Regions from separate parts of the Brachybacterium sp. AOP24-D1-21 genome, predicted to be linked through region 1. Evidence: riboswitches for the same ligand, from Rfam matches in the RefSeq annotation. Region 1 holds a riboswitch; the other holds the start of a gene.
The links. A riboswitch is a leader RNA that binds a small molecule or an ion and turns the genes downstream of it on or off. The one in region 1 is predicted to bind thiamine pyrophosphate.
Positions count from the first base shown of each region.

Region 2: it holds a riboswitch for thiamine pyrophosphate, as region 1 does, so the genes downstream of both, ACT3UF_RS01280 (YkoF family thiamine/hydroxymethylpyrimidine-binding protein) here and ACT3UF_RS14185 (ECF transporter S component) in region 1, are expected to answer to the same signal.

Region 1 is NZ_JBQSXX010000001.1:3,159,302-3,175,029, reverse strand. Features, by position in the region: gene ACT3UF_RS14220 (glycosyltransferase) at 1-802, shown strand, start outside; gene ACT3UF_RS14215 (PIG-L family deacetylase) at 799-1,668, shown strand; gene ACT3UF_RS14210 (endonuclease/exonuclease/phosphatase family protein) at 1,736-2,479, opposite strand; gene ACT3UF_RS14205 (ADP-ribosylglycohydrolase family protein) at 2,485-3,543, opposite strand; gene ACT3UF_RS14200 (hypothetical protein) at 3,625-4,419, shown strand; gene ACT3UF_RS14195 (M13 family metallopeptidase) at 4,494-6,518, shown strand; gene ACT3UF_RS14190 (hypothetical protein) at 6,515-7,081, shown strand; TPP riboswitch at 7,172-7,277, shown strand; gene ACT3UF_RS14185 (ECF transporter S component) at 7,323-7,970, shown strand; gene ACT3UF_RS14180 (ATP-binding cassette domain-containing protein) at 7,967-10,045, shown strand; gene ACT3UF_RS14175 (hypothetical protein) at 10,139-10,585, opposite strand; gene ACT3UF_RS14170 (ankyrin repeat domain-containing protein) at 10,638-11,066, shown strand; gene ACT3UF_RS14165 (GNAT family N-acetyltransferase) at 11,141-11,668, opposite strand; gene ACT3UF_RS14160 (alpha/beta fold hydrolase) at 11,679-12,728, opposite strand; gene ACT3UF_RS14155 (Fpg/Nei family DNA glycosylase) at 12,725-13,792, opposite strand; gene ACT3UF_RS14150 (ribose-5-phosphate isomerase) at 13,792-14,274, opposite strand; gene ACT3UF_RS14145 (mycothiol-dependent nitroreductase Rv2466c family protein) at 14,367-14,987, opposite strand; gene ACT3UF_RS14140 (ABC transporter transmembrane domain-containing protein) at 15,132-15,728, shown strand, end outside.
Region 2 is NZ_JBQSXX010000001.1:258,475-274,202, forward strand. Features, by position in the region: gene rpsI (30S ribosomal protein S9) at 1-99, opposite strand, end outside; gene rplM (50S ribosomal protein L13) at 150-593, opposite strand; gene truA (tRNA pseudouridine(38-40) synthase TruA) at 966-1,937, opposite strand; gene purD (phosphoribosylamine--glycine ligase) at 2,103-3,431, shown strand; gene ACT3UF_RS01265 (phosphoribosylaminoimidazolesuccinocarboxamide synthase) at 3,428-4,342, shown strand; gene ACT3UF_RS01270 (ATP-binding cassette domain-containing protein) at 4,425-6,800, opposite strand; gene ACT3UF_RS01275 (ECF transporter S component) at 6,790-7,485, opposite strand; gene ACT3UF_RS01280 (YkoF family thiamine/hydroxymethylpyrimidine-binding protein) at 7,482-8,171, opposite strand; TPP riboswitch at 8,209-8,317, opposite strand; gene ACT3UF_RS01285 (protein-L-isoaspartate O-methyltransferase family protein) at 8,293-8,859, opposite strand; gene ACT3UF_RS01290 (MBL fold metallo-hydrolase) at 8,867-9,592, opposite strand; gene ACT3UF_RS01295 (ABC transporter ATP-binding protein) at 9,758-10,645, shown strand; gene ACT3UF_RS01300 (ABC transporter permease) at 10,642-11,520, shown strand; gene ACT3UF_RS01305 (sensor histidine kinase) at 11,507-12,778, shown strand; gene ACT3UF_RS01310 (response regulator transcription factor) at 12,768-13,409, shown strand; gene purS (phosphoribosylformylglycinamidine synthase subunit PurS) at 13,591-13,860, shown strand; gene purQ (phosphoribosylformylglycinamidine synthase subunit PurQ) at 13,860-14,585, shown strand; gene ACT3UF_RS01325 (class I SAM-dependent methyltransferase) at 14,752-15,728, opposite strand, start outside.

The DNA.
Region 1 (15,728 bases):
CGAGGGATCCAGCACGCTGGAGGCCGGTGAGCCTGCTGAGTCCTCCGGGAGGATCCCGGGAGAGCAGTTCGTCGCCACCGGCTCTGATCTGGTGGTCGCCGTCTCGGAGGCCGAGGCGCGCACGATCGGCGAGCGCTACGGCGTGCCGGGATCGAGGCTGACCGTCGTGCGCCCCGGGGTGGATATCGATCGGTTCCGTCCCTGCTCGGATCTCACCGAGCGGCGGGAGCGCCCCACGCTGCTGTTCACCGCACGTCTGCAGCCGCTCAAGGGTCCGGATCTCGCCCTCGAGATCCTCGCGCATCTGCCTCGTGAGCTCGGAGCCCGCCTGGTGCTCGCGGGGGGCGTCTCGCAGGACTTCGCGGGCTATGCCGAGCAGCTGCGAGCTCAGGCTCGGGACCTCGGCATCGAGGACCAGATCGACTTCGTGGGATCGCTGGATCGTGACCAGCTCGCCGAGACGATGCGCTGCGCGGGAGCTCTGCTGCTGACCAGCTGGTCGGAGACCTTCGGACTCGTCGCCCTCGAAGCGCAGGCCAGCGGTACCCCGGTGCTCGCCTGGCGCTTCGCCGGCGGAGTGCAGGAGGCCGTCGACCCCGCAGGGCTGGTGCTGGACAGCCGTGACCCCGATGTCTGGGCTGAGACGCTGCAGTCCCTGCTGCGGGACGCCGACGGCTACCGCGATGCCGTCAGCTCCGCCCGCGAGTTCGCCGCCACCCGCACCTGGGAGGCCACAGCCCGGATCCTCGAGTCGCAGTACTCCCGGCTGCTCGAAGATCGTGCCGCCGAGGAGACGTCATGAATGCTCCCGCTGCCTTCCCCGCCGCTGCCCTCGCCGTCGACCCCTGGGAGCTGCTGGACTCGGCTCGGCTGGTCCTCGCGGTCCACGCCCATCCCGATGACGAGTCCCTCTCCACTGGCGCGCTGCTCGCTTCCCTGGTCGCCGCCGGCACTCAGGTGGTGCTGGTGACGGCCACACGCGGGGAGGAGGGCGAGATCGTCACGGGATCAGTGGCCGCCGACGACCCCCGCCCGATCGAGGAGATCCGAGAGCACGAGATCGAGGCGGCGACCCGCGCGTTGGGGATCCTCGAGCGGCATTGGCTCGGCACCGCCCCCGCTCTCGCCTCAGGGGCGAAGCCGCGGCGTTACCGCGACTCAGGCATGCAGTGGGTGCGCGAGGGCCTGGCCGGCCCCTCCGAGACCGCAGGTGCCGACAGCTTCTCCCATCGCCCCCTCGAACACGCCGTCGAGGACCTCGCGGCACTCATCACCCAGCTGCAGCCCGATGCGGTCATCGGCTATGACGACGCCGGCACCTACGGGCACCCGGACCACGTGCGCGCCCACCACGTCACCGCTGGCGCCTGCGCCCGCACCGGCACGCCCATGGTGGAGGTCGCCAGCGGGGCCCCGGCGGAACCGAGCGACCGACAGGCAGCGTCTGTGTCTGCCGGGTCCGGAGGCGGGGACGGGGCCAGGACCGGGGCCGACGGTTTCTTCTGGCGCGAGCATCCGGCATCCGCTGAGTCTGTGCGCCGTGCGGTTGATGCCTACCGGACCCAGCTCACCGTCGTGGGTGAGGTCCCCGGGGGCATCGCCATCCGCCACGTGGGGGGCCAGGAGGATGTCGTCGAGCTGCGGACGGGGCTACGGCTGGGCCGCTGACGGGGCTGCGCTGGGCCGCGGGAGGGGCTGCGGTGGGCCGCTGACGCTCAGCGTCAGCCTCCCGGCGTCAGAGCGAGATGCTCAGCAGCGTCGGCAGGTGATCGGAGGCTCCCGACAGCCGCTCTTCGCTCACCCGCTCGGTGGCTCGCACTGCACGCGCTTCCTGCACGGTCACCCCAGCGGTGGTCAGGATCGCGTCGATCCGCCTCGCCGGGGAGGCTGCAGGGAAAGTGTGCTCGGCCTGGTCAGCCGGATCAGTCAGCAGCGGCGCGAGGAAGCGCCGTGCACTGCCGCTGGCCGTCTCGTTGAGATCCCCTCCCACGATGACGGGGGCTCCCGCTCCCCGCACCAGTGCCGCGAGATACTCGGCATGTCGCATCCGGTTGTCCTCCTGGAGCGCGAGGTGCGTCGAGGAGAGCACCACCGCTCCTCCGCCCGGCACGGAGAGCCGCACCGCAGCGACCCCGCGCGGGTAGGTGGAGTTCAGGTCCGACACCGTCTGCGCGACCGGGTGCGCACCGCGCCGGATCACCTGCGCCGCCACCTCGTCGGTCGCGAGGATCGCCAGCCCGCGGCCGCCTGCGCCGCCGACCAGGATCCGGCGATCGATCTGCCGTGCGAACCAGCGCAGTCGCGCCGTCGGCAGCACGAAGCGCGGAGCCTCCTGGATCAGCAGCACGTCGGGCTGCAGATCCTGGACGGCTTCGATCAGAGCGGACAGGTCCCCTCGCAGCTCCCACAGGTTCCAGGTGAGGATCCGCAGAGCCCAGGGGGCCTGTTGAGAAGCCGCCGGTCGTGAAGTCGCGGACACCGGCATCACACGTCCTCCGCGTGGTCGGGGACCATCGGGGCGATCACCCGTTCGACCAGGCCCTTGAGCTCATCCATCTCGTACCCGGGCCAGCCGAACAGCGTGCGTCGCCACTCCGGCGGCACCGCCTTGTAGCCGAGCGCGCCGCCGATCAGAGAGCCGGTGATGCAGGCGACCGTATCGGTGTCATAACCGGAGCGTGCGGCCGCTTCGAGGGCTGCGACCAGGGCATCGCGCTGATCGAACTTCCCTTCAGGAATCGGCGAGACTCCCGAGATCGCCGCCCAGGCGGCCTGGAAGGCACCGACCACCCATCCGTTGCGGCGGAACATCGCGGGCGTCGACTCCTCGGCCTCTTCGATCCGCTCGACCCACTGCTGGCGGCTCTCCTCAGGCAGCTCGGACAGGCCCACGCGCACATCGACCTCGCCGGTGAGGACCGCGTGCCGTACGGCCAGCCCCCACAGGACGCAGGCCTCGATCGTGTCCTGATGCACGTGTGTCAAGCAGCACACTGCCTCGATCGCCTCGACCGCATCCTCGACAGGCGAGAGCAGGTACGGGAGCACCGAGGCATGCGCGCGCATCAGCGAGCCGTTCCCGGCGGAGGCCGGCAGCTCCTCGAACGTCGAGGCAGCGGCCGCGCGGAAATCCTTGGCCCGCGGGGCGTAGTGGCCGTCCACCCGGGCAAGATCAGCAGCGGCGCGCACGACCTGGGAAGTGAGGGTGCCGATGTCAGGGGTGCCGAGCGACCACGAGTACCACTCGCGCGCGATGTGGTCCTGCGCCGTGTCGATGCGCAGGTCATGCCGGTCCGACGCCGCCACGGACGCCTCGAGCACCACGATCGCCATCGCGGTGTCGTCGGTCCACTCCCCCGGCTGCCAGCCCAGCACGCCGCCGCCGATCATGCCGATCTCCTCGGAGTCGAGCACGGGCGGCTGGAATTCGTACGGGGCGCCCAGCGCGTCGCCCGTCGCGGCCGCCACGACAGCGCCGATCGCACGCTGCCGCTGAGCGGCGGACAGGCCCGCCTCGCTGGTGTTCATCGCATCCGTCGCCACGCCCCCATGGTTCCACACCCCCGCTGGACGACCTCACCTGCGTCCATCCCGCTACCCTGGTGGGGACCCAGAAGGAGCTTCATGACCGACTCGCCCGCAGCGCCCGCAGCGCACTGTGACGACCCCCATGACCACACCGGCCACGACCACCCTCCCACGGGTGCAGATCTGGTCCGGGATCTGGTCAAGGGTCTGTCGATCCAGGCGCTGCTGATCCCCGCACTCGGCATCCTGCTGCTCGTCGCGATCCTGCCGTTCGCACCCGTGAGCCCCGCTCCGCTCCTGCTCGGATTCGCCCTCGGCGCTCTCCAGCTGATCTCGCTGGTCGCCACCAGCCTGTTCGTGGCGCGCACCCGCAAGCAGCTGGCGATCAACCCCGGCCTGCTCGCCGTGCGCAGCGTCGTCGACGAGCTGCTGCGCGTCGCCACGGTGCTGCTGGCCATACTGCTGTGGCCGGGGGACATCCGGACTGAGCTGGGCATCTGGATCGGTGCCGGCTGCGCGCTGGTCTGGCTGGTCCTCGCCACCGCGCAGACCATCACCACCCGGCAGCGGATCGCCCGCCCCGGTGACTGGTCGAAGGCTGCGATCTCCACCCTGCTGGCGCAGCGGGTCGGAGCCCGCTCCACGGTGGTCATGCGGCTGCTGGACGTGCTCGGCACCGTGCTTTTCCAGGTCGGCGCGACCGTGCTGGTGATCCTCTCACCGGTGCTGGTGATCGGCACTGCGGTGCTCTCGATCGGCACCGGGCTGTCCACCCTGGTGCTCCAGCGCCGTGCCCCCGCTGAACGCTCTCGCACCCCCTGGGCCTATGCTCCGCTCGCCCTCGGAGTCCTGACCGTGGCCCTCGCCGCGCTCGGGATGGGTGCTTTCTGAGCTCCTGCTCCCTGAGCATCTTTCCCCGCACTTCGCATTTCACTCGTACCCCTCACCCCTCGCAGGAGCCGATGATGACCACTGCCCCCACCTCCACGACCCGCCTCTCGGGCCTCTCCCTGGACCAGGTCGACGAGTCCGTCCGCATTCAGGACGACCTGTTCGGCCACGTGAACGGGCGGTGGCTGCGCGAGCACGAGATGCCAGCGGACCGCTCGAGCGACGGCGCCTTCCATGCCCTCCGGGATCTCTCCGAGGAGCGGGTGCGGGAGATCATCGAGGAGGCGGCGGCGGATGCGGCCGACGCACCGAGCGGGGAGGTCCCGACCACCGACCACGGCCGTGTGGGCGCCCTGTACCGGATGTTCATGGACACCGACGCGATCGAGAAGGCCGGCTTCGGGGTGCTCGACGAGCTGCTCGACACGATCACCTCCACCACCGACCTCGAGGCCATCACCCGCACCATGGCCGCCCCCGACTCAGGGGCCTCGGCGCTGCTGTCCTACGTCTGGACCGACGACCGCGACTCCACGAACTACCAGGTCAAGATCCATCAGGGCGGGCTGGGCCTGCCGGATGAGTCCTACTACCGCGAGGACAGCTACGCCGAGATCCGCGAGGCGTACGAGGGTCACCTCGCCCGCCTCTGCGATCTCGCCGGGCTGCCCGGCAGGGACGGGCTGGTCGCCGGCGGCGCCGAGGACCTCGCCCGCGCCGTGATGGACTTCGAGACCCGCCTGGCCGGCTGCCACGTGGACGTGGTCCGTCTGCGCGACCGGGAGAAGTCCTACAACCCGATGGATTCCGCCGCGCGCCGCGAGCTCGCCCCCGCCTTCCCCTGGGAGGCCTACATCGAGGGCACCGGTGCTCCGGCACGGGCCTTCGAGGTGGTCTCCGTGAGCCAGCCCGAGTACGTCTCCGCCGCGGCGGAGCTGCTGGCGGGAGAGGACCTCGCGGTGCTGCGCACCTGGCTCGCCCTCCACGCCGTCTCCTCCTACGCGCCCTACGGGCCGGCCGCACTCGTCGAGGAGAACTTCGCCTTCTCCGGCCGCGTGCTCTCCGGTGCTGAGGAGCTGCGGGAGCGCTGGAAGCGCGGCGTCGCCTTCGTCGAAGGCACCGCCGGTTTCGCCGTCGGCCGCGAATACGTCGCCCGCCACTTCCCCACCTCCCACAAGGAGCGGATGACCGAGCTGGTCGAGGCGCTGATGAACGCCTACCGCGACTCCATCGAGCAGCTCCCGTGGATGACTCCGGCGACCCGCGAGAAGGCGCTCGCCAAGCTCGAGAAGTTCACGCCGAAGATCGGCTACCCCGAGGTGTGGCGCGACTACGACGGTTTCGAGATCGTCCCCGGCGACCTGGTGGCCACCGCCCGCGCCTCCCGCCGCTTCGAGGCGGCCATCGAGTACGCGAAGGTGGGCGGCCCGATCGACGAGACCGAATGGCACATGACTCCGCAGACGGTCAACGCCTACTACAACCCCGGCCGGAACGAGATCGTCTTCCCTGCCGCGATCCTGCAGCCGCCGTTCTTCGATGCGGAGGCGGACGACGCGGTGAACTTCGGCGGGATCGGCGCGGTGATCGGGCATGAGGTGGGCCACGGCTTCGATGACCAGGGCTCCAAGTACGACGGCGACGGCAACCTGATCTCCTGGTGGACTCCCGAGGACCGCGAGGCCTTCGACACCCGTGCCGCACAGCTCATCGCCCAGTACTCCGAGCTCTCCCCCCGTGATCTCGACGAGTCCCATCGCGTCAACGGCGCGCTGACGATCGGCGAGAACATCGGCGACCTGGGCGGTCTCTCGATCGCTGTGAAGGCCTACCTGGCAAGTCACGACGCCGCTGACATCGACGTCGAGCTCGACGGATTCACCGGGCTGCAGCGCGTGTTCTGGTCCTGGGCCACCGTGTGGCGCGGGAAGAACCGTGACCAGGAGGCGATCCGTCGGCTGGCTGTGGACCCCCATGCGCCGATGGAGTTCCGCTGCAACACGGTGGTGGGCCATCTCGAGGAGTTCCACGCCGCCTTCGCGGTGACTGAGGGTGACGCCATGTACCGCGCGCCGGAGGAGCGGGTGACGATCTGGTGAGGCCCGAACCTCCGTTCTATGTGGGGCGCACCCGGCCCTCCTGGATCGGCTGGACCAGGATCGGGATCACTCTGCTGTTCGGCGTGATCCTTGTGCTGCTGATGTCCCAGCGCTCCAGCCTGCCGGGAGTTCTCCTGGTGGCGGCGCTGTTCCTCGCCCTGGCGGTGTGGACCTGGATGGGGCAGTGGACGCGCTTCATCGTGGATGAGCACGGCCTCACCGTGAGCCTGGGCGGCTTCCTGCCGCGCAGGCCGTGGCCGCTGTCGGAGTTCCGCACCGTGCAGCTGCGAGAGCTGCCCTCGTCACGCGCCGGGGTGACCCTCGGCGGTTACGGGTGGCGGCGCGGCACCGTGCTCACACCCCACGCCCAGGAGCTCACCCCTGTCGGGAAGCGGAAGGTCTTCACCGTGGACGAGCCGCGCGCCGCCTACCGGGTGATGGCCACCCGGCCCGGCCTGATGGTCGAGATCATCGGCCGCGGCTCCACCCACTTCATCATCTCGCCGGTCGATCCTCAGGCGACGGCCGAGGCCGTCGACCAGGCGATCCGCGCCCGCCTCTGAGCGGGTGCCGCCACGGCGCCGGGGCTGCTGCTCGGTGATGCCCCCGCGGCCCCGGTCAGGGCGCCCGTTGGGGTAGAGTGGCTCCTTGTCATCCACTGACAGGGGAGCACCGAGCGGTGCTGAGAGTGCGCACCAGGCGCAGACCCTCGAACCTGATCCGGCTCACACCGGCGTAGGGAGTCGGGATATCCGTGCGGCACCATCGGTGCTGGACGCCCCTTCCGTTGAGGAAGGAGAAGTGATGATTCGTTTCCGCACCGTAGATCTGCTGGTCACGGTTCTGATCGGCGCCGCCTTCGGTGTCGCATTCCTGGGGTACGGCCAGCTGTACACCCTGATCGGGCCGCTCACCGCAGCCTTCAAACCCGCCGAGGGACTCCTGGCCGGGATCTGGTTCCTGCCTGCCGTCCTGGCCGCCCTGATCGTGCGCAAGCCCGGCGCTGCGCTGCTGGCCGAGATGATCGCCGCCGTGCTGTCAATGCTGCTGGGCAGCCAGTGGGGCTGGGGCACGGCGATCTCCGGCCTGATGCAGGGCGGCGGGGTGGAGCTCGCGTTCCTCGCCTTCCGCTACCAGCGCTTCACGCTGCCGGTCGCGATGCTGGGCGGGATGCTCTCGGCCCTGCTGGAGTGGGGCTGGGAGAAGTTCGCCTACTACCAGGAGATGAGCTGGACCTACTCCCTCGTGATGCTCGGCTTCTTCCTGCTCTCCGGGGCGCTGCTGTGCGGCGTGCTGGGATGGGCCGCCAGCCGTGCCCTGGCCGCCACCGGGGCTCTGGACTCGATGCCGGCGGGCAGGGAGCGCGCCCAGCGGGTACGAGCCGCATCGCCCTCCGGAGGATCTGCTGGATCACAGGCTGAGCGCATGGCACCGGACGACGCCCGGGCGTGACGGACCTGTCCCTGCGAGGGCTCACCTGGCAGCCGTACACGCGGGCCGAGCCCACCGTCCTCGACCTCGACCTGGAGATCCCCGCCGGGCAGCGCGTGCTGCTGGCCGGGGCCAGCGGCAGCGGGAAATCCACCGTGCTGCGGGCCCTGGCCGGTCTCCTGGACGAGGAGACCGGAGAGCTGACCGGCAGCGCGCCCGGCCCCGCCCGCCCCGGCGAGCGGGGCCTGCTGCTGCAGAACCCTCTGGACGCCCTGGTCGCGGCGACCGTCGGCCGGGAGGCGGCCTTCGGCCCGGAGAATGCCGCCCTGCCACGTGCGGAGATCCAGGCCCGCACCACCGCGGCGCTCGATGCGGCGCTGGTGGATCTCCCCTCCGACCGTGCGCCGCTGGATGCCTCCGGCGGGCAGCAGCAGCGCCTGGCCCTGGCGGGATCGCTCGCGTTGGATCCCTCGGCGCTGCTGCTGGATGAGCCGACGTCGATGCTCGATGAAGCCACCGCCGCTGCGGTGCGCGAGTCGATCCTGGCCACCGCGGCGGGCCGCACCCTGGTGGTCGCCGAGCACCGGCTCGCACCGTGGCTGGACCACGTGGAGCGCCTGATCGTGCTCGGTGAGCAGGCACAGATCGTGGCCGACGGCCCGCCCCACGAGATCGCAGCCGGCATGACCGCCTCCCCCGCCGCACCCACCCGCTCGGCTCCCCGCGCGCAGCACGAGGGCGCCGTGATCGCGGCCCTGCGGGGCATCGATGCCCAGCGGGGCGGCCTGGCCGTGCTCGACGATCTGACCCTCGAGCTGCGCAGCGGAGAGCTGTGCGTGATCACCGGCCCCAGCGGCAGCGGCAAGACCACGCTGCTGCGCACGCTGCTCGGTCTGACCGCCCCGTCCGCTGGGAGCGTGGAGCGGCCCGCGCCCGAGCACGTCGCCTTCGTGCCCCAGAACCCCGAGCACTCCTTCGTCGCCGGCAGCGTGCGTGAGGAGGTGCTCGCCTCCCCCTGGGCACGCGACGAGCAGCTCGCCGATCAGCTCCTGGAGCGAGCGGGCCTGAGCGACCTCGCCCAGGCCAACCCCCACACCCTCTCCGGCGGGGAGCAGAGACGCCTCGCGATCATCGCCGCCCTCGCCCAGAAGCCTCGCCTGCTGGTGCTGGACGAACCCACCGTGGGACTGGACGCGGCACGCCATGCGGCGGTGCTCGAGCTGCTGGCCGCCGCGCGAGCCGAGGGCTGCGCTGTGGTGGCGGCCACCCACGACCTAGAGCTGATCGCGCAGGGAGACGTCGAGCACCGCCTGAGCGGGCCGGATGCTGAGGACGGCGGATCTGGCAGCAAGAGCCCCGATCGCACCATCGGCCCGGTCCCCCGCGCTCGCACGATTCCCGCCGACGCACTGAATCCGCTGGTGCTGAGCCTCATCGGGATCCTCGCCGCGATCGGCTCCTTCGCGGTGCAGTCCTGGCAGGGCGGGCTCCTGGCCCTGCTCCCGATCGTGCTGCTGGCGCCACTTGCGGTGCGGTCCGTGCGCGGGGGTCTGCTGCGGCTGACTCCGATCCTGCTCTCGGCCGCAGGCCTGGCCTGGACCTCCGCTCTGCTGGGCGACGCCCCCTCCCTCTCCGCCGAGGCCTGGCTGCTCGGCGCCAAGGAGGCCGCACGCATCACCGTGTTCGTCGTGCCCGGGGTGCTGGCGCTCGGGAGCGTGGACCCCACGGCGCTGGGCGACGCCCTCGGAGGCAGGCTGCGGATGCCCGCCCGCATGATCGCCGCTTCGGTCGCAGGGCTCGTCCGCGCCGGCCATCTGGGCCGGCAGTGGGAGATCATCACCCATGCCCGGGTGCTGCGCGGGATCGGCACCCGCACCTCCCCGAGAATGCTGGCCGGAGCCACCCTGGCCCTGCTGGTCGATGCCCTGCGCGGCGCCCAGCAGCAGGCCCTCGCCATGGACTCACGAGGCTTCGCGACCGCGACCACCCGCACCTGGGCGCTGCCGAGCCCGCTGCGGCGCGCGGACCTGCTGGGCGTCACGATCGCGCTCGGGCTCGCCGTATGGCCGCTGCTCGCGGAGATGCTGGTGGGGTGAGCGCTGCGCGAGCCTGTGCCTCTGAGCTGCCGAGAAGACCGACGGACGACCAGGACACATCCGGCCCGTGACACATCGACCTGCAGGCCTGAGCTATCGAATACGCCTCGTGCGAGCGAACCACAGATACGTCACCACGGGCGTCACGATCCAAGGGATCACGCCGCCGAAAGCGAACAGGATGTAGATGACAGCAAAGGGGATCCATTGCGGGTCGGCGAAGAATTCGGGCAGGTGGCGTCCCAGCGGAAGCAGCAGTGCCACCAGCATCGCGAGCAGAGCTCCGAGGACGAACACCAGCGGCCGTCGTGCGCGCCGATCCGCCCAGGCCAGCAGCAGCGCCCAGGAGAGCGCGGCCAGCACGCCGGCTGCTCCTGCCTCGCCGACTATGGCGACCCCGGCAGCAAGCACCGCCGCCACCCCGATCAGCCACGTACTGACTCGCCTCCGGGGTCTCACCCCGTAGCGCTCCGCCAGAGCCGGCGTGAGGGGTCGCAGCGCCCCTGTCCCCGCCGCACGCTCACTCGATTCTGCCTCCATGAGCGGATGGTAGCCCGCGGCGTCCTCTGGCGGCCCGCAGTACTCTCGTGCAATGACGGATAACGACTCTGCCACCGATGACGCCGTGATCGAGCTGGCCCACTCCCTGCTCGATGCTGCCCGCAACGGCGACTCCGTGACCCTGCTCTCGCTCATCGACCAGGGCGCCCCGGTGGATCTCCGCGATGGCGCCGGAAACTCTCCGCTGATGCTCGCTGCCTATCACGGCCATGCCGAGCTGGTGCGTGAGCTGGCCGTCCGCGGGGCGGACGTGGACCTGAGCAATGATCGCGGTCAGTCACCGCTTGCGGGCGTCGCCTTCAAGGGCTTCACCGCGGTCGCGGAGGTCCTGCTCGGCGCTGGCGCCGATCCGGGGCTGGGCACCCCGAGCGCCCTGGAGACCGCGAGATATTTCGAGCGCGAGGAGATCGTGGCGCTGATCGAGTCACGGGGGGAAGGCCGAGCCGCGGGAGAAGACTGAGTCGCGGGAGAAGATTGAGTCGCGCGGGAAGTAGGCAGGGACGGGACGCTTGCCCGAACGCCGCGCCCGACGCCTCAGCCGCGATCCGGCCGCAGCACCATCGCCACATGCTCGATCCCAGCCTCCATGAACAGCCCGCCGAGGGACTCGAAGCCCATCGCGGCGTACCACTGCTCGAGGTAGGCCTGGGCGTCGATGTGCACCTCGGCCCTCGGCGCGACCTCCCGAGCATGCGCGAGCGCCCCGGCCATCAGCTGACGGCCGTAACCACCGCGTCGGTAATCGGCGCGCACTGCCACCCGGCCGATCCGCACCGTGCCGCCGGGCTCCCTGAGCACCCGCAGGTGCGCCACCGGTTCACCCGGAGCTCCCAACACCTCTGCGGCAACCTCTGCGGCCGGGGCACGCGGGATCGCACGCTCGAGCCACATGAGCGTCGTGGTGGGGTCGAGCTCCCGACCATCCAGATCAGCATCCGTCGCGTGCTGCTCGAGGGTGAAGACGTCCTGGCGGAGCTTGACGAGCAGATACAGCGTGCAGGGGTCGATATCGGCGAGCGCGGCGTGGCGCAGCACGGCACCTGAGGGGTCGGGAACTGGCATGGCAGAAAGGTTACTGCGGCGGCACCTGCTGTGCGTCGACCATCCGGGTGACGGCGGTGCGCCAGTGCTCCACCATCAGCGGTCCGCCGTGGCCCTCGTCCTCGACGATGATCAATTCGCTGCCGGGCCAGGCGCGGTGGAGCTCCCAAGCGGTCAGGGCAGGGCCGGACACATCGCGGCGCCCGTGGATCAGCACCCCGGGAATGCCCGCCAGCCGAGCCATCCCGCCGAGGAGGCCGCTGCCGGGCTCGCCGCCCCATGGCACGGCCCAGTCGGCGACGAACCCGTCGTGCGCCCAGTAGTGAGCGACCAGACGGGCGAAGCCGCGCTCGTACTCAGTCATCGGCTCGTGACCGGCCCCGGCATGCGCGGTGGAGGGTCCTCCCCCGCCGATCCCGATGTGCGCGTCCTCCCAGGTCATCCAGGCGCGGGCGGCGTCGTCGACCAGGTTCTGATCCGCTCCGGTGAGCATCTGCCGATACGCCTCGATGAGTCGGAGCCGCTGCGAGCCGTGGTCGCGACGGTCGAAGCCGGTGTGGTGCTCGGCGAGGGCGGCGACCGTGTCCCAGGCCTCGGGGTAGAGGGCGCCGACTCCCTCGGTGATCCACTCGATCTCGCGCCGGGAGGTGGAGGTGACGGCGAACAGCACCACGCCGAGCACCCGTTCGGGATGAGCTTGGGCGTAGGCGAGGGCGAGGGTGCTGCCCCAGGAGACGCCCTGCACGATCCAGGCGTCGATCCCGAGGTGCTCACGCAGCGCCTCGAGGTCGGCCACCAGGTGGGCGGTGGTGTGGCCCGTGAGATCGACCGGGCCGGGAACCCCAGGCGACGGGGTGGAGCAGCCGGCGCCACGCTGGCACAGGCCGATGATCCTGGCCCGGTCCGCGGGAGAGTTCCGTCGGTAGCCGGGGGTGAGCCGACCTCCCGGGCCGCCATGCAGGTAGAGGGTGGGGACGCCCTCGGCGGTGCCGGACTCCTCCCAGAAGATCTCGTGGACGTCGCCGACGGGGAGCATCCCCTCGGCGGTCGCGGCGGGTGGCGGGGGCATCGCGGTGCTCATGCAGCTTCCTCGGTTGCGTTCCCGGGGGTGAGCGCCCAGGGCGCCGCCGGGTGCTCACGGCTCCAGCTCGCGCGGCGGCTGCGGACGCTCTGACAGCGCGGGCACCAGAACACGGTCCGGGCGGCGAGATCCGTCGAGCGCACCGTGGTGCCGCACAGCCGGCAGGGCAGAGTCTGGCGGTGGTAGACGTAGAAGGACCGCTCGCGGGAGATCACGTCCGGGTCCTCGTCCCCGTTCTGGCGGGTGCCACGGGAGCGCTCGACGATGCGGGCCTCGAGGTCGCGGTGCTCGGGCTGGGTGGTGACGATCCTGCCGGTGCGGGCGCCGTAGGTCATCAGCGCGACCAGGTCCTCCCACATCTCCTCGAGCATCCCGGTGCTCAGATCCTTCCCGGGCACGAAGGGGTCCAGGCGAGCCCGGAACAGCAGCTCGGCACGGTAGATGTTCCCGATCCCGGCCACGATCTTCTGGTTCATCAGCAGCGCGCCGATGGTGGTGCGGGAGCGGCGCACGGCGCCGATGAAGCGCGCCGGGTCCGCGTCGGCCCTCAAGGGGTCCGGGCCCAGCCGGTCCAGGACCGTCTGCCGCTCCTGCGCGTCCATGATCTCGCAGGCCGTGGGCCCGGTGAGGTCCGCGAGGCCCTGCGGCCCGGCGATCCGCAGCCGGACCGTCGGCCGCGGCACCAGGCGGCGCCAGTCGGCGGTGCCCCCGCGGCCCGTTTCCTCTCCGTCCAGTTGCTCTTCCTGTTCACCGATCCGCAGTCGCGGCGCGCCGATCGCGTGAGCGTCGGTGAAGCCCGGCTCACCGGCGAAGGTCCAGGAGCCGTACAGCCCCAGATGAATATGGACGTGCCGAACCGCCGGGGAGTCGCGGTCGACGTCCTCCGTCGGTGCAAAGGGCAGGAAGAGGTGCTTGCCGACCGCCTCAGCGCCCAGCAGCACCATCCCGTCCAGCTGCGAGGCGTCGGAGAATCGTCCCTGCGGGCTCGAGGTGCGCACGCGCTGTCCGCCGAAGGCCTGGTCGAAGGCGGCGGCCAGTCGGTGGACGGTGTGACCCTCGGGCATCAGTCGGCAGCAGGAGCAGCGGACTTCTCGTACCCGCCGGTGCGCTCGTAGAGGCCCACCAGGTCGATCCGGCGCTGGTGGCGCTCCTCGCCGGGGAAGGGCTCGGCGAGGAAGATGTCGATCAGCGACTCCAGCTCCTCCTCGGTGTGCTGGCGGGCCCCGACGGAGATGACGTTCGCGTCGTTGTGCTGGCGGGCCAGGCGGGCGGTGTCCTCGTTCCACACCAGCGCCGCCCGCACGCCCTGCACCTTGTTCGCGGCGATCTGCTCACCGTTGCCGGAGCCGCCGATCACGATGCCCAGGGACTGCGGGTCTGCGACCACCGCGAGGCCGACGTCGGTGCAGAACGGGGGGTAGTCGTCGAGGGCGTCGTACTCGTGGGCACCGTGATCGGTGACCTCGTGGCCCTTGTTCTGGAGCACCGCGACCAGGCGGTTCTTCAGGTCGAATCCGGCGTGGTCGGTGCCGATGTGCACGCGCATGGAGGGTCTCGCTTTCGGGGTTTCTGCAGGGGCTGGCGGCGCCGGCCGAGGTGACCGGTGGGAGGGTGGGAAGGCGCGGAGGACGGGGTGGGTCAGCTGAAGTCGATGCCGCCGGTGCGGGTGCGCTTGAGCTCGTAGAAGCCGTCGATGGTGGAGAGGGCCTCCATCGCGTCGAACAGCTTCCCGGCATCCTCACCCCGGGGCGCGGGCGAGATGACCGGCCCGAAGTAGGCGGTGCCCTCCCCGAAGGAGATCACCGGGGTGCCGACATCGTCCCCGACCAGAGAGATGGCGCGCTCGTGCGAGGCGCGCAGGGCCTTGTCGATGGCGTCACCGGGCACGTTGTCATAGGCCTCGATCAGAGTGGCGGGCAGTCCGGCATCGGCCAGCGCCTGCTCCGCGACGCGGCGGCGATCGTCTTGGTCCCCGCCCACGTGGTAGCGCTCGCCCCAGGCGGTGTACCAGCGGGCGAACGCGGCATTCCCCTCGGCCTCGTCGATCGCGATCGACAGTCGTGCGGCGCCCCAGGACTGATCGGTGCTGCGCCGGTAGTCCGCATCGAGGTCGCGGCCCTCGTTGAGCACTGCCAGCGACATCACGGAATAGCGCGGGGTGATGTCACGGACCTCGGCGGCGTGGCCGAGCCAGCGGCTCGTCATCCACGCGAAGGGGCAGGCGGGGTCGACGAACAGCTCGACGGTGCGCTCACTCATACGGTCTCCTTGACTCGGGGGCGATGTCACCATTCTGTCATTCGCGGTCGACCTGTGCGGAAACGTCATAGAGGTGACCGGGGCGACACCTCCTGCATGCCAAAAAACATTGCACTGCGCTGGGAGGACGGGTTTGATCAATGCGTGCTCGATTCCCGTCCCGCCTCCGTCGCGGCCCCCGCTCTGCCCCGCGCTTCGGCGCCCGGGGTGATGCGCTCGATCGTCCGCAACCATCGCCGGATGCTGGCGGTGGTGCTGCCGCTGGCGACGCTCTCCGAGGGCATCGAGCTGCTGATGCCGATCGTGCTGGGCCTGGTGATCGACCACGGCGTCCTGGCCGGGGATCTGCGGCTGACGGTGCTCGGTGCAGTAGGCCTGATCGCGATGCGGATCCTCGGCGTGCTGCTGTGGACCTGGACGTTCCTGCAGTCGCAGAAGGCGTGCATGTTCGAGCGTCATCGCCTGCGCGTAGGCCTGACCGGGGCGGTGCTCGACCCTCGATCGCGTGCGGTGCAGCGCCCCGCCGGCGAGGTGCTCTCGATCGCCACGTCGGATGCGGACAAGGCCTCCGATCTGCTGGACATGCTCCCCTGGGTGGTCCCCTCCGCCATCGCGGTGCTCGCGGCCTCCGTGTACCTGGCAGTGTCGGATTTCTGGCTGGGGCTGGCCATGCTGTGCGGCATCGTGGTGATGGTGGTGGTGATCCGGGTGATCACCCCGACCCTGTCCGCCCGCTACGAC
Region 2 (15,728 bases), 2.9 Mb from region 1:
GGCGGACTCGCCGGTCGACTCGGTGGTGAAGCTCGAGGGTGCGGACTCGTCGGTCACGGCCTCGAGGTTGTCGGTGGTATCGGGGGTGGTCTCAGTCACGGTTCTCCTTGGTTCGTCCGTGCGGCAGGGCGGAGTGGCGGGACACCCGCTTACTGCGCCACCTGATCGATGGTGAAGGGGACGGGCATCTGAGCGGCGTGCGGGTGCTCGGAGCCCTTGTAGACCTTGAGCTTCTTGATCTGCTGATCAGCAAGCTTGTTCTTGGGGAGCATGCCGCGAACAGCCTTCTCCACTGCGCGCTCGGGATTCTTCTCGAGCAGCTCGGAGTAGGGGGTGCCGCGGAGGCCGCCGGGGTAGCCGGAGTGGCGGTAGGCCAGCTTGGCCTCCCGCTTGTTTCCGGTCAGCGCGACCTTGTCAGCGTTGATGATGATCACGAAGTCGCCTGCATCCACATGGGGTGCGAAGACCGGCTTGTGCTTTCCCCTCAGGAGCTGTGCAACCTGGGAAGCGAGCCGGCCGAGGACGACATCCGTTGCGTCGATGACGTGCCAGGAACGCTCGACATCGCCGGGCTTCGGGGTGAACGTACGCACTCGTGCCTTCTTCTCTCGTCGTGGTGCCCGGGCGGCAAGACGCCGACCAGGCACGGTTCGATGGACCGTGGGCACGCTTCCTTCGGGTAAAAGCATGGCCCCTATGGCTGTACCCGGCCCGCTCCGCTCACGACGCGACGGCGGTCCTGGATGTGGGTGAGATTCCCTTTCGCGCCGGGCATCAGAGAACGGCTGCGGAGTCGGGGCACACATCAAGGCACAACAGCGCTCAACAATACGCACTGCCGCACCCGAGCGTCAACGCAGAAGACCCCTGTCAGAGGTGTGATCTGCGCCCGACTCCGGTCCCGGTCCTGCCCGGCTCTCCGCCCAGGCCCGCTCCGGCTCCCCACCAGGCTCTGGACCCAGCTCTCAGCCTGCCTCTGGGCCCGCCTCGGGGAGTGGCTCCTGGGGCGGCGGCTGGCGCAGCGTCCGGGTGCGCGCAGCCCAGGCGGCGAGCTCCTCATCGGGAGGGTAGGCGACGTGGTCCAGGGTGAGTCCCTGCGGGGGGCACAGCGGGGCCGCGCCGACGCCGTCGCGGGTGGCGGCCTGGCGCGTGCGGGCGGTGAGCACCTGCGCCGGCCAGTCGAGGTCCCGTCGGCCCTCCCCTACCCCGATCAGGGCCCCGACCAGGGAGCGCACCATGTGATGGCAGAAGGCGTCGGCGACCACGGTCGCGACGATCAGCCCCGCATCTGCACGCCCCTCCTCCGGTCGCTCCCAGGTCATCTCGCGCAGTTCGCGGATGGTCGTCGCCCCTTCGCGGGGGCGGCAGAAGGAGAGGAAGTCATGCTCGCCGAGCAGCGGGGCGCTCGCCCGCGCCATCGCCTCGACGTCCAGGGGCCGACGGTGACGCAGCACGTCCCGACGCAGCGGGTCATGGGCGGCGGGCCCATCGGAGATCCGGTATCGGTAGCGTCGCCACAGCGCGCCGAAGCGGGCATCGAAGTCGCCCGGCACCACCCGTGCGACATGGACCACCACGTCGTCGGGCAGCACGCCTGCAAGCCGGGTGACCAGCGCTTCAGCGGGGCTGCGGGGCGAGCGCCCGGGCAGGGTGGCCAGCACGTCATCGGGCAGTTCGAGATGACAGACCTGCCCCCGGGCGTGGACCCCGGCGTCGGTGCGCCCGGCGACGGTCACCCGTGCCGGGACTCTGGCGATCCGGCCGAGCGCCTGTTCGAGCTCCCCCTGAACGGTGCGCTGGCCGGGCTGGGCGGCCCAGCCATGGAAGTCGGTGCCGTCATAGGAGAGGTCCAGGCGCAACCGGGTGACGGCGCGGGCGCGGGGCAGCGCGCCGGCGTCGGTCACGGCGGGATCGGGGTGCTGGAGCTCGGCGGGCATGGGATCGATCGTAATCGCGCAGCACCGGTGCGGCGCAGTAGTACTGCCCGCGCAGCGCCTGCACAGCACCGGGGCGGCGCCCGGAGTCGCGCTCCACGCCGACCCGGGAGGGCCGCTCTGCGGGCACTTCTCCGACGGTCGTCCGAGTCTGGGTACCCTGCCCGCGTGAAGATCCTCATCATCGGCAGCGGCGGCCGCGAACACGCGATCCTCCGCCGGCTCGCCTCAGATACCCCCACCCCCGAGCTGCACGCCGCGCCCGGCAACCCCGGCATCGCGCAGCTCGCCACCTGTCACGACGTCCCGGTGACCGACCTCGATGCCCAGGTCAGCCTCGCCGAAGAACTGCAGCCCGACCTGGTGGTGATCGGCCCTGAGGCACCGCTGGTCGCCGGCGCCGCGGATCACCTGCGGGAGGCGGGGTTCACTGTCTTCGGACCGTCCGCTGCCGCCGCCCACCTCGAGGGCTCCAAGTCCTGGGCGAAAGAGATCATGGCCGCCGCTGGCGTGCCGACTTCCGCCTCGGTCACGGTCAGCGCCCTGTCCCAGCTGGAGGCCGGGCTGGACCGGGTCAACCCGCTGCAAGATGTGCCCTTCGTGGTCAAGGCCGACGGTCTCGCGGCCGGCAAGGGCGTCGTGGTCACCAAGGACCGGCAGGCCGCAGTGGCGCACGCCGAGGCGGTGCTGGCAGCCGGCGGTTCAGTGGTGCTCGAGGAGTTCCTCGACGGCCCCGAGGTGTCCCTGTTCTGCGTGAGCGACGGCACCCGCGTGGTGCCGCTGGCGCCGGCCCAGGACTTCAAGCGCGCACTGGATGACGACGAGGGTCCGAACACGGGTGGAATGGGCGCCTACTCCCCCTTGCCGTGGGCGCCGGAGGGCCTGGTCGACGAGGTGCTGCGCGCCGTCGCCCGGCCCACGATCGCTGAGCTCGCCGACCGCGGCATCCCCTTCAACGGGGTCCTGTACTGCGGGCTGGCGCTGACCTCCCGCGGACTGCGGGTGATCGAGTTCAACGCCCGCTTCGGCGATCCGGAGACCCAGGTGGTGCTCGAGCGGCTCACCTCGCCGCTGGCCCCGCTGCTGCTCGCGGCCGCTCGCGGCGAACTGGCCGAGGACACGGAGCTGACCTGGAGCGAGGACAGCGCCGTGACCGTGGTGCTCGCCAGCGCCGGCTACCCGGCGACGGTGCGCACGGGAGACCCGATCTCCGGAATCGACGCTGCGGAGGCGCTCGGCACCCATGTCATCCATGCCGGCACCGGCATGGTGGACGGCAACCTGGTCAGCGCCGGCGGTCGAGTGCTCTCGGTGGTCGCCACCGGTGAGGACCTCGAGGCGGCCCGCGCGCTCGCGCTGACCGGCGCCGAGGCGATCGGCCTGGAGGGCAGCCACCACCGCACCGACATCGCCCTCCGGGCTGCGGCAGACGCCGGAGCGCACACCGACACCGACACCGACACCGACACCGACACCGTGACGGAGGATCGCGCATGAGCGTCGACGCCACCCCGCTGATCGAGGCCCCGCAGCTGCCGGGCTGGGACCACGTGGTCTCCGGCAAGGTCCGTGAGCTGTACGTGCCGGAGGGCCAGGACCCGTCTACCGCCGACCAGGTGCTGGTGGTCGCGACGGACCGCATCAGCGCCTACGACCATTCGCTGCAGCCGGGCATCCCTGACAAGGGCCGACTGCTGACCGGCATCAGCCTGTTCTGGTTCGAGCAGCTGGCGGACATCGTCCCCCACCATGTGCTCTCCGGAACCGATGTGCCCGAGGCCGTCGCTGGCCGCGCGGTGCGCTGCCGGGGCCTGGACATGGTGGAGCTGGAGTGCATCGCGCGAGGGCATCTCACCGGCTCCGGCCTGGCCGACTACCGGGCCGGCGGATCGGTGGGCGGGCACGTGCTGCCGGCCGGCCTGGTCGAGGCCTCTCGCCTGGAGCCGGCGATCTTCACCCCCTCGACCAAGGCCGATGCCGGGGAGCACGACGAGAACATCACCGTGGCCCAGGCGCGCGAGCTGCTGGGTGAGGAGCTCGCCGCCGAGCTCGAGTCGCTCACGCTCGCGGTCTTCGAGCGGGCCCGCCGGATCGCCGCTGAGCAGGGCATCATCCTGGCCGACACCAAGCTCGAGTTCGGGCATTCCCGGGTCGATGGCACGCTGATGCTCGGCGACGAGGTGCTCACCCCCGACTCCAGCCGGTTCTGGTCCGCGGACACGTACACCCCGGGCCGCACCCCTCCCAGCCTGGACAAGCAGTTCGTGCGGGATTGGCTGACCTCTCCCGCTTCCGGCTGGTCCAAGGGTTCGGACCTCCCCCCGCCCGCTCTGCCCGCCGAGGTGGTCGAGCAGACCCGCGCGCGGTATGTCGAGGCGTACGAGCGCCTGACCGGAAGGGGCTTCTGAGCGGACGCCGCAGAGTCCCCGACCTCAGCTGAAGTGCTTCGAGGTGGCAGCTGCCGCCTCGAAGCACTTCAGGGGGAACCGTTCAGGACAGGACGAGCACCGCGGCGACCACCAGGGCGACGCCGAGCGCCAGCAGCGCATCGGCGACGGTGAGCGGCACCGGGCGCCACAGGGTGCGGGGGCCGTCGCCGAGCCCGCGCGACTCGAGCGCGAAGGCGAGCCTCTCGGCGCTGCGCACCGCATCGACCAGCAGCGCGAAGGCGCAGCGCAGCAGGTGACGGGCGCGCAATCGCGCCACCGCACCCTCGGCGGTGAGCGGCAGACGGACCCGGTGCGCACGGGTGAGGGTCTCCCAGCGGCGCGGCAGATCCTCGAGCAGTCTCCGTCCCGCCAGCAGCGCGTAGGTGTACCGGGGTGGCAGGTGAGCGTGCTGCTGGAGGCTCACCATCGTGCGCCGCGGATCGGCGGCGCGGGTGACGGTGAGGGCGCCGAGGCCGATCACCAGTGCCCGGAGGGCCAGGGCGGTGCCCAGCACGATCCCTTCCTCCGTGACTCGGATCGGCAGCTCCGGCCACGGTTCATGCCCGGGCCGGCCGAGCACGTTGACCATCAGCACGCCACTGGCGAACACCATGAACGGCAGCTGGGCCCGCAGCAGCCTGAGCGGTCCGAGCCGGCAGCCGATCATCGTCCCCGCCGAGAGCAGCAGGTACAGCAGCACCAGCGGCAGCGGGTCGGTCAGCAGGATGCAGACGATGCTGAGCGCGGTCAGCAGGCCGAGCAGCACGGTCGGGTTACGGCGCGAGAGCCATCCGGATGCGTCCCGTGGGCGGGCGGGCTCGTCGGCCGCACGGGCCCTCGCCACGGGCGGCTTCACCGCCGGCGCCGCCCCCGGGACCAGCGGTGCCGCCACGAGCCCCGCGCGCTGCAGCAGGCCGCGGTCCCGCAGCAGCGTCTGCGGTGACATCGGTCCGAGCAGCCGGCCGTCGGCGATCACCGCGACCGCATCGGCCGCGCGGACGGTGCGCAGGTCATGGGTGGTCATCACCACGCCGCGACCGGTCCCGGCCGCCTCCCGCAGCAGCGAGAGGACGGTCTGCTGAGCGACACGATCGAGGCCGTAGCCGGGTTCGTCCACGAGCAGCACGGGGCGCTGGGTCAGCAGCATCGCGCCGATCGAGAGCCGGCGCTGCTGACCGCCGGAGAGGCTGAAGGGACTGGCGTCCCGCTGCGCCTGCAGGCGCAGCCGGGCGAGCATCTCCTCGACCTGCTCGTGCCCGGCCCCGGACGCGGCGAGCTCCGCCTGCACGGTGTCGGCCACGAACTGCGCCTCGGGTCGCTGGAACACGAGCCCAGCCGCCGCACCGTCGACGGTGCCCGCCTGCGGGAGGTCCAGGCGGGAGAGCGCGCCGAGCAGCGTGGACTTCCCGGCGCCGTTACGGCCCACGACGGCGAGCAGACGCCCCGCATTCACGGTGAGCTCGACCTCGCGCAGCACGGTGCGGTCGCCGTGGCCGAGCTCGGCGCCCCGCACGGTGAGCAGCGGATCCGGCGTGGCCTCCGGGCCTGGGGACGGAGCCACCTCCCCGGACCCCCTCTCGGAGCTCAGCGTCTCCTCGACCTCCCCGGGCAGCCAGCACCCCGCCTCGCGCAGCGCGGCGCCGTGACGGGTGAGCACCACAGTCGTCGGCCCGTCGGCGAGCACCTGCCCGGAGGCGTCGAGCGCGATGGTCCGTGCCGGAAGTCCGGCCAGGCCCGACTCCCCCGCCCAGTCGTCGAGGCGGTGCTCCACGAGGATCGTTGCCACTCCGCCCTCGCGCGCAGCCCGCTCGACGCCGTCGCGCACAGCGCGCACGCCCTCGGCATCGAGCATCGCGGTGGGCTCGTCCAGCAGCAGCAGGCGCGGCCGGGCGACGAGCGCCGCGGCGAGGCCCGCACGCTGCAGCTGTCCGCCCGAGAGCGTCGCGGCCGGGCGGTCGGCGAGCGTCTCGATGCCCGCGTCTGCGAGAGCTTCGCGCACGCGCTTCCCGATCTGCGCGGGCGGCACGCTGCGGCTCTCGAGCGGGAGGGCGACGTCATCGGCGACCCGCGGGAGGCACACCCCGTCGGTCGGATCCTGACCGAGGAATCCGACGGTCCCCGCGGTGGCCAGGACCCCCTCGGCGATCGGGTCGATGCCGCCCACCCGCAGGGTGCCGGTGACCCGGCCGCGCTGGTGGGAGGGGAGCGCGCCGGCGAGCGCGCGCAGCAGCGTCGATTTGCCACAGCCGCTGGGGCCCAGCAGGAGCACCTGCTCCCCGGCCCGGATGCTCCCGGTCCAGGGGCCGACGCCGTCCCCCGAGGGCAGGACCACCTCGAGCTCCCGTGCCTCGACCACCGTCCCCGACTGCCCGGGGGCCGCCGCCTCCCTCTCGCCCGGCGCGGTGACCTCGGCGGCCGCTGCGGCCTCAGCGGACACGACGTGCCGGGATGCCGTCGTCGCCCTGCGCGGCGGCACCGATCGCGAAGTTCGCGAGCACGCCGGTGCGCTCCAGGGCGCGGACGATCACCCTGGCGAGCAGACCGCCGAGCACGATCCCGGAGAGCACCTGCATCCCGAGCCGCAGCGCGAGCAGGTCCTGGCCGTACCAGCCCATCCGGTAGGCGGTCCAGAAGAACACCAGGCCCGCACCGAAGGCGCCCGAGGCGGCGAACACTCCCCAACCGAACCGGCGGTAGCGGGTCAGGGCGAAGGGCAGCTCGCTGCCGATGCCCTGCAGCGCGGCGGCGAGCACCAGCATCGGGCCGACGGGGCTGCCGAGGAAGACGACCTCGATGATCGCGGCGAGCATCTCGGCGAGGATGCCCACGCCAGGGCGGCGCAGGATCGCCAGCGCCACCGGTCCCACCAATAGCCAGGAGCCGAACAGGACGTGCTGGGCGAGGTCCCCGGCGGGGCCCATCGCGATCGCGAGCCCGTTCCAGGCCTGGACGAACACCCAGTACAGGAAGCCGAACACGACACCGAGCACCACCACCAGCACGATCTCGCGCAGGGAGAGCCTCGGACGCCGGGCGGCACGAGCGGCCAGATCAGAGGCCTGCGAGGGAGTCTGGCCGGGAGCCCGGGAGGGGGTCTCTGCCGGAGTCTGTGCGCGGGTCATCGCGTCTCCTCGCCGAGCTCGCGCACCTCGTGGGAGGGGCTGTTCAGGGAGAGGGTGAGATGGCTGGTGACGTGCTGCACGCTGCGACCCACCTGCAACCAGCCGGCGACGGCAGTCGCGATCACCTCGCCGATGTCGCCCTCGAGGCGGGTGACGAAATGCTCGGAGCCGCGGAAGGTGCCCAGCTCCCGGGCGCGGTCGATCGCGGCGTAGATGTCGCGCATGTGGTCCGGCGCGGTGCCGTCGGCGGCGACCTGGTCCGCCAGCGGGTACAGCGCCCACTCCGCGGAAGCGAAACGGCCGGTGCGACGGGGCTCGGTGATCCCGACGTCGCGCGGGCCGGCGCCACCGGGAAGCTCGCAGGTCACCTCTCCCGGGCAGCCGCGCGAGAGGGTCACGGAGAGGGTGGCGTGGTGCTCGGTGCGGGCGAGGTCGTCTGCGAGGTCGATGAGATACCGCTGCAGGTGGGCTTCGTGGCCGCCGAGATAGGTGGAGACGTCCCCCGTCTCGCGCACCAGGCCGGTGAGGTCGAGCCGGGACAGGATGCCGACGAGCACTCGGGCGTAGTCATCGGTCATGACGGCTGCGGTGACCCTGGCGCCGACGCCGAAGCCGAGCGGGGTCTCGGTGGGATCCGGGGCGGTGCCCGGGAGGGTGGCGGGGGTGCCGACGGGAGTGATGCTCACGATCCGTGCCTTTCACGAGGGCACGGGCGCGCAGCGACGATCGCCTGGCGGAGCTTCCTGCGCCGGCATGATCCGGATCAGGTTCTACGGTCGGAGTTCGAGAACTCCCTCTCAGCCCGGCCTACCGGACTCCCGTGCACGGAAGCACCGTACCCCGATCCGGCGTCCCTGGAGCGCGGCGGTCCACGAACCAGTGGCTGGACCGGGCGGCGGCGGAGACCAGGATCCGGTCGAAAGGTCCGTCCGCCGGCGCCCCCAGCACCCCGGGGAGGGCTTCGCGGATCTCCGCGCGGCCGTCCTCGCGGCCGACGGTCCCGGCGAGCGCGGCACGGGCAGGTGCCAGCAGGCTCACCTGCCGCTCCACACCCACCACGCTCCCGGAGGGTCCGACGAGGTGGGCGAGCAGCGCCGTGGTCCAGCCGGAACCGGCACCGACGTCGAGCACGTGCTGCCCCTCACGCACATCGAGCAGGCGGAGCATGTCCAGCACCGTGCTGGGTTGGGAGTTGGTCTGGCCCACTCCGATCGGCAGCGGGGAATCCACGCCGGCACGGTCCCGCAGCTCCGGGGGCAGGAAGTGCTCCCGGGGCACCGCATGCATCGCGCGGGAGGCACCGTCGCCGGTCCCTGCTCGGTCCGCGGGGTCCCGCCGGTCCTCGGACCGGTTCCTGTTCCTTTCGGCGCTCATGGCGCGTTCAGCTCCCGGGGAGCTCGATGACCCCGTCGACCGGCCAGTCACGCACCTCCGTGCCCTCGGGAGCGAGGGCAGTGGCCTGGCGCAGATAGATCGGTCGGCCCACGTCGCTCGCAATCGCCTCATGCACGGGCAGGGCCAGCGTCGGGCCGACGGCGCGGAGGAAGTCGACGGTCTCGGACACTTTCGACCAGGGGGCGACGACGGCGAAGGCGAGCACGTCGATGCCGTGGAACTCCGGCAGCGGCTCGAGGGAATCTCCGGTCACGCCGAGCCGGGGGCCGTCCCCCGCGGAGATCACGAGACCCGAATTGCCGACCCGCGGAATGTCCGGGTGGATGATCGCGTGCCGGCCGCCGACAGCCTCGATCCGCAACGAGCCGTGGCCCTGGACCGCGGCAAGCACGTGCGCGTCCCCGGCGGCGAGCGGACGCAGCTGCTCGGGGCGCACCGCAGCGGCGCCGTCGACCGCCTCCCGCAGCTGCTGCGCGGTCTCGGGCTCCGCGATCACCTCGGCGGTGGTCGCCAGGCGAAGCACCTCGTCCAGCAGGGTGCGGTCCACGTGATCGGGGTGCTGATGGGTCAGGAGCACGGCGTCGATCCCTGTCAGCACCGCGGCGCCGAGGCCGCGCACGGCCTCGCCGCTGAAGCCGCCGGGATCGATCAGCAGTCGACGCCCGCCGGTCTCCACCAGCAAGCACGAGTGGACGAGGTGGCGGATCTTCATCGGTTCCTCCTGGGAATGGGTGCGACGGTCCCTCGAACCTATCGCCGCCGGCACCGTCTGCACAGGGGGCGGCCCCCCGGCGCGTGCTCGCCTCCACCGATCGGTGGAGGCGATCGTGGCTACTCGGTGGTACCGACTGCATCGCCGCGCTCCCAGACTCGAGCCATGACCAGCACACGGACCGCCCCGACCCCGGCACCCGCCGCAGACCCTCCGCCCGCCCTCGCCGTCTCCCACCTCGTGAAGTCCTACAGCGGCCGCCGCGTCGTCGACGATGTGTCATTCCGTGTCACCCGGGGCACGATCTTCGGGCTGCTCGGCCCCAACGGCGCCGGTAAGACCACCACCCTCGAGATGTGCACGGGGCTGCGACACCGCGAGTCCGGCACGATCGACCTGCTGGGCCTGGACCCGACGGCGCTCGGCAGCCGGGACCGCAACCGGGTGGGGATCGTCGCCCAGAGCGGCAGCGAGCGCGCCTCGCTCACGGTGCGGGAGATGGTCTCCCAGTACGCGGCCTACTGCGAGGACCCGTGGGACGTCCCCGAGCTGCTCGAGGCGACCGGCCTCGCGGAGAAGGCCGGCGCTCGCATCGCGAGCCTCTCCGGCGGGCAGCGCCGACGCCTCGACGTGGCCACCGGGATCGTCTCCCGGCCGGAGCTGCTGTTCCTCGACGAGCCCACCACCGGCTTCGACCCGGCCGCGCGGCGCGAGTTCTGGGAGCTGATCCGGGAGCTGCGCAGGCTCGGCACCACCATCGTCCTGACCAGCCACTACCTCGATGAGGTCGAGTTCCTGGCCGACCGCGCCGCCGTGCTGCGTGCCGGGCGGATCGTTGCCGAGGGCACCGTCGCCGAGATCCGTCGGGCCCACGGCACCAGCTCCACGGTCACCTGGACCGGCCCCGACGGGCCGCAGGCGCGCGTGGTCGAGGACCCCGATCCGCTGCTGCGCGAGCTGCTGGCCGCCCATCCCTCCCTGCCCGATCTCGAGGTGCGCCGCCCGTCCCTCGAGGAGATCTACCTCGGCCTCGTCTCGGAGGGACCCCGATGAGCGCCACCACCGCTCCCACCCTGCATCCTGCCGCCCCGACGTCGGCCGCCTCCCGCCGCGCCCCCTCCCTGCTGCGCGCCGTCGGCGTGCGCACCCGCGTCGAGCTGCTGCAGTTCTACCGCGAGCCGCTCCAGGTGATCTTCGGCTTCGCCTTCCCGATCGTGCTGTTCGCGATCTTCGCGACGATCTTCGACCAGGCCTGGACGCTGCAGGACGGCACCGAGGTCGCGGCCTCCACCTACTACCTCGCCGGGATGATCGCCGCGGCGGTGATGACCTCGGGCTTCCAGTCCACCGCGGAGATCATCGCGACCGAGCGCGATGACCGCACCCTGCGGCGCCTCGTGGTGAGCCCCATGCCTCGCAGCGCCTACCTGATCTCCAAGGTGGTTCTCGTGGCCCTCAACACCACCCTGCAAACAGCCCTGCTGCTGGTCGTCGCGCGATTCGCCTTCGACGTGCCGATGCCCCACCAGATGTTCACCTTCGCCTGGGTGCTGCTGCTGGGCACGGCCGCGACCACCGCCGCCGGGGTCGCCTTCGCCTCGGCGCTGCCCTCGGGCCGGGCCGCGATCGCCGCCTCCGCCCCCATCACGGTGGTGCTCAGCTTCTTCTCCGGCAGCTACATCCCGATGTCGGAGCTGCCCACCTGGCTGCAGAACCTGGGTTACGTCTTCCCCCAGGCATGGATCGCGCGCGGTCTGCGCCTCTCGCTGCTCCCGGAGGAGTTCGGGGAGCAGATCGAGATCGCCCCCTTCGGCCTGGACGACCTGTCGATCCCGGTGCTCGCGGCACTAGTGTTGAGCTCATGGCTGATCGTCATGCTGGTGCTGGCGAGGACCACGTTCCGGTGGAGTCCTCGTGACGCAGGCTGAGCGTCGCACGCTGATCGCCGGCGGGAACCTCTGCACCCTGGACGGCGTGCCGCGGAGCTGGGCCACCAACTGGCCCCTCCACCTGATCGTCGCCGGGACCGCGCTGCTGGGACTGGTGATCTCCCCCGGGCCGCTCACGGCCCTGCTGGTCTCGTTCTGGCTCGCCGCCTACGCCGCCACGCACTGGGCGGTAGTGCTGCGCAGCCTGCCCGGTGCCGGCGTGGTGGGCACGATCGTGCTCGGCGGGATCGCCGTGGCCCTGTTGGGGGTCTCGAACGTGGGCCTGCACCTCTTCGCCGCGTTCATGCTGATGTGGGTGCTGCATTCCACCTACCGCGCGGGGCTGGCCGCGACGCTGCTGCTCGCGGGCGGGGTCGTCCTGGTGCGGTTGCCGCGGGGGCTCGAGAGCGGCTCGGCCGGGGTGGCGGTGGCGCTCGCGACCGGGCTGGGCAGCGCCCTGTTCTCCGTGCTGATGGCGACCTGGATCTGGCAGATCGAGACCCTCTCCCACGAACGCCGGGAGCTGGCCGAGAAGCTCGCCGACTCCGTGCGGAGCCTGGAGCGGACCCGCTCCGCGCTGCTCGTCCTCGAGCATCAGCGCGGGGTCGACGAGGAGGCGGGCCGGCTCGCCGCCGAGATCCACGACACCCTCGCCCAGTCCTTCACCTCGATCACGATGCTCTCCCAGGCCGCCCGGCACACCAGCGGCTCCGACGGTCCTGACGGGGTGGGCGGGACCGACAGCACTCCCGTGCCGCTGCTGGCCCAGATCGAGGAGATCTCCCGGGAGGGCCTCGCCGAGTCCCGCGCGCTGATCGCCCGCACCCAGGCGCCCCTCGACCTCGGTGCGGCCCTGGACCGTCTGGCCGCGGACCTCGAGCAGCGCACCGGCGTACGCACCACGGTGGACTCCTCCGGCTGGTCCTCGGTCGCGACCCGCACCGAGGTGGTGCTGCTGCGCTCCCTCCAGGAGGCGCTGCGCAACATCGAGCGGCATGCCGGCGCGGGCTCCGTGCGGATCCGCCTGACCCGCGAGGAGGGGGACGCGCTGCTCGAGGTCTCCGACGACGGCGCCGGCTTCGATGTGGACCTGCCCACCGCGGGCTACGGCCTGGTGGGGACGCGCTCCCGGCTCGAAGCCGAGGGCGGGGTGCTGCACCTGGTCTCCTCCCGCGGCGCGGGCACCACGCTGCGGGCCGTCCTGCCCGTCACCGCGACCACCCCGGAGGTGCCCGATGCCGAGCCCGATGCCGAGTGAATCCCTGCGCGTGGTCCTGGCCGATGACCACCCGATCTTCCGCTCCGGGGTGCGGGCCGTGCTCGAGTCCGCCGGGCACGAGGTGGTGGCCGAGGCCGGCACCGGCCAGGAGGCGGTCGACGCCGTCGAGCGCCTCCAGCGCGACGGCCGGGGCCCCGACGTGGTGCTCATGGACCTGCGGATGCCCGGCACCGACGGGGTCGAGGCCACGCGCCTGCTCAGCAGCTCCGCGTCTCCGGTCCCCGTGCTGGTCCTGACCACCTACGACACCGACGCACTGATCCTGCGAGCGATCGAGGCGGGAGCGACCGGCTACCTGCTCAAGGACACCCCTGCGCCGCAGCTGCTCGAGGCGGCGGCGAGCGCCGCGACCGGCCGCACCACCCTCGCCCCCGTCGCCACCGCCGCGATCGCCTCCTCGCTGCGCGCACCGCGGCCCGAGGCCCTCACCGCCCGTGAGCTCGACGTGCTGCGCCTGGTCGCGACCGGCAGGTCGAACGCGGAGATCGGACAGCGGCTCTCGATCGCGGCGTCGACGGTGAAGTCCCATCTGCTGCGGATCTTCACGAAGCTCGGGGTGGACGACCGGACGCGGGCCGTGACCCTGGCCCTCGAACGTGGCCTGCTCTGAACCGAGGCGACCGGGAGGTCGTTCCCACGGTGGGCAGGCCCCCGCCGATCGGCTCCGGCTCGGTACGATGTCCTCGTCGGGCCCGACCCGTCGGCCGACCCCGTGCCGACCGCTCACCCGCACTGCAGATCCACCCGCCCGGCCCGCCCCATCGCGGCCGTCGTCCCCCAGGAGAGTCCCCATGCCACGTGTCGTGGTCCACGTCATGCCGAAGCCGGAGATCCTCGACCCGCAGGGCAAGGCCGTCGCCGCCGCACTGCCGCGACTCGGTTTCGAGGGCATCGCCTCGGTGCGCCAGGGCAAGCGCTTCGAGCTCGAGGTCGAAGGTGAGATCACCGACCAGGTGCTCGCCTCCCTCCGCGAGGCCGCCACCACCCTGCTGTCCAACCCCGTCATCGAGGACGTCGTCTCGATCGACGTCGAGGACGAGGCCGACGGGGCGCAGGCCTGATGCGCATCGGTGTGGTGACCTTCCCGGGCACGCTGGATGACCGGGATGCGCTGCGCGCCGTGCGGATCGGAGGGGCCGAGCCGGTCGCTCTCTGGCACGGCGAGGACTCTCTCCAGGACGTCGAAGCGATCGTGCTCCCCGGCGGCTTCTCGTACGGCGACTACCTGCGCGCCGGCGCGATCAGCCGCTTCGCCCCGGTGATGGAGAAGGTCGCCGACGCCGCCAAGGGCGGGATGCCGGTGCTCGGCATCTGCAACGGCTTCCAGATCCTCTGCGAGACGCATCTGCTGCCCGGCGCGATGATCAAGAATGCGCACCGTGCGTTCCTCTGCCGCGACCAACCGCTGACGGTCGAGAACACGAGCACGGCCTGGACCTCCGGCTACGAGAAGGGCCAGGTCATCCGCATTCCGCTGAAGAACCAGGATGGCCAGTACGTCGCCGATGAGCGCACCCTCGCCGAGCTCGAGGACGAGGGCCGGATCGTGTTCCGCTACGCCGCTGGCGCCACCCACGGCCCGGCCGGTTTCGAGGCGAACCCCAACGGCTCCCGCCATGACATCGCCGGAATCACCAACGCCGCAGGCAACGTCGTGGGCCTGATGCCGCACCCTGAGCACGCGGTCGAGACCGGCTTCGGCCCGGACCAGCCCGGCGAGGGCACCCGCTCCGGCACCGACGGCCTGGCGATGTTCACCTCGGTGCTGCGCAGCATGGTGAGCTGACCAGCCCCGCCAGCGGTCCCAGCCCCGTGAGCGGGGCAAAGTGGGGGAAATAGCGCAGGCTATCGCCCTACTTTGCCCCGCTGACGGGGATTTTTAGTTGCGCCCAGGTGACGGGGCTTTTCACGTCGCTCCGCTGGAGTGGCGTCTCAGGGCGGGAGCGGACGGGTCAGCGGGTGGCGCTGAGCACGGTGAAGCGGCGGTCGCGGGCGCGCTGCTGCACGGCACCGACCCGGCGCTCCACCTCGGTGCGGTAGCGCAGGTAGGAGTTGTGCACGAACCACAGCTGACCGCCGGGGCGCAGCACGCGCGCGGCGGTGTCGAGCAGCCCCTGCACAAGGGTCGCGTCGACAGAGGTGCCGTCGTGGAAGGGCGGGTTCAGCAGCACCAGGTCCAGGCTCGCATCGGCGACTCGTGAGAGCGCGTCGTCCCAGCTCACCTCGACGCCGTCCCGTTCGAGGCCGCTTGCGGCGAGGGTCGCGCGGGCGGAGCTGACGGCGTCTGCGTCCGCGTCGCTGCCCAGCACGTTCGCCTCGGGCAGGGCCGCCGCGAGGTAGGCGGTCATGAGACCGTTGCCGCAGCCGAGGTCCGCGGCGGTGGTGAGCGGGGCGTCGGGTGCGGTGAGCTTCCCTGCGGCCAGGGCTCGGTCGAGGGTGTCCAGCAGCAGACGGCTGCCGGCGTCGGCCGAAGCTCCGCCGAAGACTGTGCCGATGCCGCGCAGCGCGATCGTGCGCTGCTGTCCGCGCACCGTGACCCGCGCGGAGCTCTCGGCCGCAGCCGGGGCCGCGGCGGACTCCCGCAGACCGGTCGCGATGAGGGCGCGTGACTTGCCGATGCCGCGGCTCGCACGAACCTCGGAGAAGACCGTCGCGAGCGCGTCGTTCTGAGCCCGGGTCATGTGCTTCACGCGGCCGCCCGCGATGATCTCCAGACCGTCCTGACCGCCGGACCGGACCGCCGCGGCGAGTCGCCGGGCGCGGTCCTCGAGGGCGTGGACGGCCTTGGGCAGCCGCATGAGCACCCGCAGGTGCCCCTCGACCTCCGCGGCCGCCTGCTCGAGCGGGATCGTCTCGGGGCCTGCAGGGACCCGCAGGCGACCGGCCTCGATCTGCGTGGCGAAGCGCTCTCGCAACGTCGCGGCGAGCG